One region of the Rothia sp. CCM 9418 genome, then DNA from elsewhere that is predicted to be linked to it. Evidence: riboswitches for the same ligand, from Rfam matches in the RefSeq annotation. Region 1 holds a riboswitch; each other region holds the start of a gene.

Region 1 (2,250 bases):
GCGGCGATGGTATTGCTGTTATTTTCGTAGGGTATCCGGTGATGCTGCGCCAGTGTTTGTGACAGCGTTCTGCGCCATGTCGACATTTTTTGTTGTTCTGCTAGCTCTTGTGCAGTGGTGATTCCGTGTTGTTTGAGCTGTTCTTTGCTGAGTCCGTCTGTGACGCGTTGAGTGGAGCTTTGGGCTTTGCTAACTTTTTCGGCTCTTTCGATGGCGGTGAGCATGATGGCTACGGAGTGTTTGCAGTCGGTGCGTACGGGGCAGGTGCATCGTGCGGAGAAGGCGAGGGATCCTTCAACCTGTTTTGCGGGGAAGACAATTTTGCTGAGGTATGGGTCTGTTGCGTCGCCGTAGGTTGTTCCTGTCAGGATGTGTGCTTGTGCGTCGTAGGAGTATCGGGCGACTTTGCCTTCTTGCATGTATTGTTTTCCGCGGAGGTAGGTGCGGTGTCCTACTTGCTGGATAATTTTTGCTGCGCTGACGGGGATTCTGGGGAAAGCTGATGGTGCATTCACGGTGGTTGTATCCTCTGCTGGCAGGGTGCATATATGTTCTAGGTTACCGGATGAGCTTTCACTAAAGCTGGTGTAGCCTAAATCTCTCAAATATTTTGGGTTGTGCTCTTTGTTTTTTGTGGTGGTTGCGTTATTCTGGATTCAGCTTCAAGAGTTTCAACTGATAAGCTCCGACTTTAGTTGAACGCCAACCCCATGTTCACGGGTGGCTCGGATGACGAAGCGGTTCGTATTCGCGTCATAGTACGCAGGCTGGTACGGACAAGAGCACTTCGAAAGGAAAGCGCATTCAGCGCAGTTGTATCATGCACAACACCGCTCGCCCTCAGCACAATATTCAACCTGTTTCTTCTGCTCAAACTCGTGGCGGTTACGCTGCCGTAAGCATTCAAGATTACACTCGTATTTCCCATGAGCGTTCTGAGTTTCTTAACTTTTTGCTTTCTCCTAATCCGCACGGTATCCCTAACCAGGAATACGGTATCTTACAAGCAGCATGAGTATAAGAGGACTACTTCTAGACTCTGATGTACTAGCAGAGATTCGCAAAGCCACACCACATCCGCAGGTCGTTGCGTTTCTTCGCCGTCGCTCATATATGGTGATGTACATATCAGCACTTAGCCTAGGCGAACTTAAAGGGCTTTACCCCTACCCTGAAACAGAGCGGTGGGTTAACGAACTTCTCGAACGTTTTAGCGGGCAGGTTCTCGACGTTGATACGAACGTATCTTTGGCATGGGCCGGTCGCCAAATTCGTGCTGAAGAACGCCCCTCACCAGAAGGCCCTTATACGCCATTGCCTACCGCCGCACTTGAAGGGCTCATGGCTGCTACCGCTGAAGTGCATCAGCTAGAAATAGTTTCTTCTAAAGCAGATATTTATCGTCGCTGGGGAGTCCCTGCCGTTAATCCGCTGCACGAAAACGCCGCGCGAGGACTATAAACCCTGTGTCTTTTACGTGACCTTAAGACGTAGGCTGTGATGAGCTTAGCGTCTTGACCGGCATACATGGTATGGTTCAGTGGGGTGCACGCGGTGAAGAAAATCCTTGGTTTATGTCTCATTTGGATTAGAAAAGCTGTGTGAACTTCAGAGTTCAATAGAGTTCATGACAAGATAAAAGACGATGAAAACCAGCGTGATGAAACCTCAACAACGTTCGATACCGATGCCCCTCTGGCTACAGGGTGTTGTCGAACTCTTTCGTACTGCCTTCTACTCTTGCTTTGCTGTAGTGCTACTACTGGGTGCCGTATGGTTTACCGGCGGTTTTGAACAGCGTGACCTCTACGCTATGGCAGTTTTAGTTAGCCAAATGTGGCTTCTAATCCACGGGGTTCCTCTTCATCTGAACATCTCTGCCCCGTATGGAGACACCCCCGATATTCAAGGGATGATGAGCTTTATCCCGTTGGGCTTAACGCTGATACCCTTATGGTTATGTTTCCGTTCAGGACGAGTCTTAGCTCAAGCATCTCGTGAGGGACAATTCTGGATACCAACATTAACCGGAGCTATCACTTATAGTGCCTGTGCTGGGGGTTTGAGCCTTTTGACAACAGATACTGCTGCGGTAGCGTATCCTGTAGCTTCTGCACTTGTACCGTGTTGGGTCGTTTTATCAGGGCTTATTCTTGGTGGCTGGTACGAGTCTCGTTCTTTGGCGAGAATGATCGGTGTTAACGCTGCCGAATGGGTTGCTCAGTTTAGCCAGTACTCACGTTGGGCGGG
Region 2 (2,250 bases), on a different contig from region 1:
GTAACCAATACCAAGCTTGTGGATTAATCGACTCACCCACAGAACCCAAAAGACGAACCGACGAAAAATCATATTTTCCAGGCTCTGGGCCATGCGGGAAAGCCCCCATCAACGAACGAATCAACGTTGGCGCCGTGTAATAGTTTGTGACACCATAGCGTTCAATCATTTCAAAATGCCGTTCAAAAGTAGGAGTATCAGGTGTACCTTCAAAAATTACTTGACTTACGCCATTGACCAACGGCCCATATATCTCATAAGTATGAGCTGTCACCCACGCCAAATCGGCTGTACACCAATGAACAGTATCCGCAACTTTTTGCCGATTATTACGAGTAGCTAACTCATCAGGACGAAGCACACCATCAGCATCAACAATATCGGGTAATAAATCATAAAGTAACGCATGAGAATACGCCGTCTGCGTCAAATACCCGCCCATAGTATGAACAAGACCCTTAGGCTGGCCCGTTGTCCCCGACGTATAAATAATAAATAACGGATCTTCAGCATCATGCAATGGGTAATCATGCGTATCTGGAACACCCTCAATCAAATCGTGATACCAAACATCTCGCCCCAAACACCACGGAACACTCTGTCTTTCCTGCTCGGTAGCTGAGGTACGGTTCACCACCACCACATGCTCAATATTATTCTCAGACGAACACGCCTCATCCGCTATCGACTTGACCGGAACAACCTTACCCCGACGATTCTGACCATCAGTTGTAATTAATACCTTGGCACCGGTATCCTCTACCCGAAACTTCAAAGCCTCCGCCGAAAAACCGCCAAAAACAAGAGAATGAATCGCCCCAATACGCGCACAGGCAAGAGCAAAAATAATAGTTTCAGGAATCACCGGCAAATAAACAACAACACGATCACCCTTAACCACACCCAAACGCTCTAAACCATGTGCCGCCTGAGCCACACGGCGTTGCAACTGAGCATAAGTGATAGCTTCACGATCACCAGGTTCACCCTCAAAGAAAAGCGCAACCTTGTCGCCAAAACCTTGCTCTACATGCCTATCCACACAGTTATAGGCAACGTTGAGCTGACCACCCTCAAACCACTTAATCGTTGGAACAGAAAATTCTTGAACACCATCTTCACGAACGTCTACTAAACGAGGAGGAATAAACTCATGCGTTTTATCCTCATCCCATAGCTTCCCCCAACTAAGACGTTCTCGCGCCTGCCTTGCCCAAAAATCAATACGTTCTTGATCTGAAACATCTGCCGGATTCTGCACCTGATTTCGAGGGTCTGAATAAGAAAAAGACGAACAATACGACATCGATACTCCCATCGTTTCTGGCGTTAGCACCACCGCATAAGCGAGGTTGCTGCGACGTCTTAGAGCCAGGTCTCTCAGTCGCTCTGGATGGTTTAGACGAGTTCTACCGTAATACCTTCCGTACACATTCATCTAGACGTTACTTTCCATTGCCAGCAGATGAACACATGACGTTGCATAGAGTCATATTCCTTAGCGAACGTCACCCACCGCAATAAACACTGAAGCTCTTGGGTACCAAGAAGAACTTTTTATAAGCTAAACCCAGCGATCACGAGTTCCAACGTCAAGCTCTGGCTCGTTGGACGGCAACCCTCTTTCCGTAGCGGGGTGCCCCAGATGAAGATCCGGCTCAAAATAATCACAACGGCAAATACGGCGCCTATGCGTCGGGCATATCAACACCGAAAAATATGGTTTTCGACATGCCACGCCTCATAGAGGAGGGCTCTCTCCTCTAAGAACGCAAAGGAAAAAACTTATGGCAACTCATACCGCCACGACAGAACAACCCACTACGACACCGTCTTCTTCTAAAAAACGTATCGTTGTCAATGCGTTTGATATGACAACAACAAGCCACCAAAGCTTCGGCTTATGGCGTCACCCGCGCTCGCGAGCCGATGAATATAACACCATTAAATATTGGACAGATTTAGCTCAAGTGTGCGAAAAAGGGCTTTTTGACGCGGTCTTTATCGCTGATGTGGTGGGCGTATACGACGTATATAAGGATTCTGTTGCACCCGTACTTTGTGATGGTGCACAGGTACCGGTAGGTGACCCGTTCTTACAGATTTCGGCGATGGCAGCAGTCACGGAACATCTTGGTTTTGGAGTGACAGCTGCCGTGACGTATAACCAGCCTTATACTTTGGCTCGTTCTTATGCGACGTTAGATCATTTAACGGGTGGTCGTGTTGGTTTTAACGTGGTGACTTCTT
Region 3 (2,250 bases), 150 kb from region 1:
AGAACTGGTTCTAGGATTTTTTGTAGTTGTTTTGTCTCTAGGAGGAATCCGTCGTGTCCAGCTGGAGAGTAGATAGCTTGTGCTTGTACCGGTTGGGGTAAGGCCCTAGCTAATTCACGTGATTGTTCTGGGTAGAAGAGTCTGTCATTGTGCACATAGGCGATAGTCCATGTGCATTGGCTTCGTTGCAGTGTTTGGTGTAATGTTCCACGATTTCGGGTGATGTCGTGGCTCATGAGTATTTCGTTAATGCTGAGGTAGCTATTTGCGTCAAAACGTTGCACAAGTTTGTGTGCATGGTAGTCCATATATGATTCCACGCTGTATTGTGTACTGTTTTGTGTTTGTTGTGTGCGCCCAAATCGGGTGTGGAGTTCTTCTGAGGTTCGGTAGGTGATATGTGCGATGCGTCGAGCTATCCCTAGTCCTTGGCTGGGAGGTTGTTTATCGTAGTAGTCGCCTCCGTAGAAGTGTTGGTCACTGCGGATAGCAAGGTTTTGTGCTTGTGCCCAGGCTAGTTGTTCTGCGGTGGTGTATGCGCCGGAGGCGATAACGGCGCAGTGACGTACGTCTTCGGGGTAGGTGATGGCCCATTCTAAGGCTCGTGCTCCTCCGAGGGATCCTCCTATAACATGTGCCCATTGTGTGATGCCGAGTGCTTCTGCTAGATGTTTTTCGGCGTGTACGGTGTCTCGTACGGTAAGTTTTGGGAAGGATGACCCCCATGGTTGTGGGGGTTGTTTGTGTGGGTGTGTGCTGTGTGCTCCGGTGCTTCCGTTACAGCCGCCGAGAATATTCGGTGCTACTACAAAGTAGGTGTTTGTGTCGATGGTTTTTCCTGCTCCAACGAGGTCTTCCCACCAGCCGGAAGTAGTGTTGTGCTCATTGTGGGCGACGTGGGTGTCTCCTGTTAAGGCGTGCAAGATGAGCACGGCGTTGTCTTTGTGTTTGTTGAGGTTTCCCCATGTTTCGTAGGCGATAGTTGCGTTAGGTAGTGTGTGCCCTGATTCTAGGGGTAGTGTCTCGATGGTTGTGTGGTGTTGGTAAGTGAGTGTTGTTGGGGTACTCATAGATGCTCCAATAACTATTGTTGTAGTAGATTGGGGCTGTATCTGCACTGTTGTTTCCTCTGGTGTGTTGCCTGTTTGGTGTGCAGGCTCTTATGTTGAGGAGGTAGTGCGTACTGCTCCCGCGCTTGCACCGTCTAAGAGTGTTTTTCTGGTGCCGGGTCTGTCTCAGTGGCACCCCGCCGCGAGTGGAGGGTTGCCGGCTAATAAGCTGAGTCTTGGTATTAGCGCTCTTGACCGTGTTGTTATCGTATCTGAGTGGTTTGTTGTGGGTCGAGCCGTTTCTTCTTCTTTACGTTCTAATGCGGTAGTTTGTCTTGTTTCGTCATATTTTGTCTTTAGAATAGTTCTCATGTCGCGTTGTTTTAAGGGCGCATTATCTATTTTTCTTTTCGGAGGTACATTTCATGTCTCAAGCACCTGTTACGAAGCGTGTGGAGTCTTCACGTGTTCATCATGGCGATACGTTTATTGACCATTATGAGTGGCTTCGTGCTAAGGACGATTCTGAGGTGGTGGAGTACCTCAATACAGAAAATGCTTATACAGAGCAGTCCACTCAGTCACAGCAAGCACTTCGTGAAAGTATTTTTCAGGAGATTAAGGAGCGCACCTTAGAGACGGATCTTTCTGTTCCTTCTCGCCATGGAGATTGGTGGTATTTTTCGCGGACGGTTGAGGGTGAACAGTACCCTGTATTTTGTCGTGTGCCTGCTTTGGTAGACGGTGGTGAGGTGGAGATGTTTTCTCCTCCGCAGGTTCAGGCGGGTGTTCCTCTTGATCAAGAGCAGGTCATTCTTGATTGTAATGAGTTTGCACGAGAGTTGCCGTTCTTTTCTCTTGGGTCTTTTTCGCCTTCGTTAGACGGTTCTTTGTTGAGCTTTGGTGTTGATGATTCTGGCGATGAACGCTATACCCAGTATTTCTTAGATTTAGAGACGTTGACTCTTTCAGAGGAGACTTTGCCCGGTATTTTTAGTGGCGCATATTTGACTCCTGATGCATCAACCCTTATTTATTCTCTTGTCGATGAGTCATGGCGCCCATATGAGATACGGGCTCACCGTATTGGTGCGGGGGAAGAAGATTGTGTTCTTTTCACCGAGCATGACAATGCGATGTGGCTTAGCAGCGCTCTTTCTGCTGACCGGACTCATATCGTTATTACGTCATTTTCTTCTGA

What was found. Region 1 has a riboswitch for S-adenosylmethionine ahead of ACN083_RS06350 (nuclease PIN). Riboswitches for the same ligand answer to the same signal wherever they lie in the genome.
Region 2: another riboswitch for S-adenosylmethionine. It lies ahead of ACN083_RS07930 (AMP-binding protein); the one in region 1 lies ahead of ACN083_RS06350 (nuclease PIN).
Region 3: another riboswitch for S-adenosylmethionine. It lies ahead of metX (homoserine O-acetyltransferase MetX); the one in region 1 lies ahead of ACN083_RS06350 (nuclease PIN).

The regions. Positions count from the first base shown of each region.
Region 1 is NZ_JBLXXX010000004.1:54,217-56,466, forward strand. Features, by position in the region: gene ACN083_RS06345 (SNF2-related protein) at 1-515, opposite strand, end outside; SAM riboswitch class IV at 661-789, shown strand; gene ACN083_RS06350 (nuclease PIN) at 821-1,015, shown strand; gene ACN083_RS06355 (plasmid stabilization protein) at 1,012-1,461, shown strand; gene ACN083_RS06360 (DUF6350 family protein) at 1,646-2,250, shown strand, end outside.
Region 2 is NZ_JBLXXX010000005.1:90,628-92,877, forward strand. Features, by position in the region: gene ACN083_RS07930 (AMP-binding protein) at 1-1,318, opposite strand, end outside; SAM riboswitch class I at 1,312-1,400, opposite strand; SAM riboswitch class IV at 1,576-1,688, shown strand; gene ACN083_RS07935 (LLM class flavin-dependent oxidoreductase) at 1,788-2,250, shown strand, end outside.
Region 3 is NZ_JBLXXX010000004.1:208,078-210,327, reverse strand. Features, by position in the region: gene metX (homoserine O-acetyltransferase MetX) at 1-1,070, opposite strand, end outside; SAM riboswitch class IV at 1,187-1,306, opposite strand; gene ACN083_RS07035 (S9 family peptidase) at 1,475-2,250, shown strand, end outside.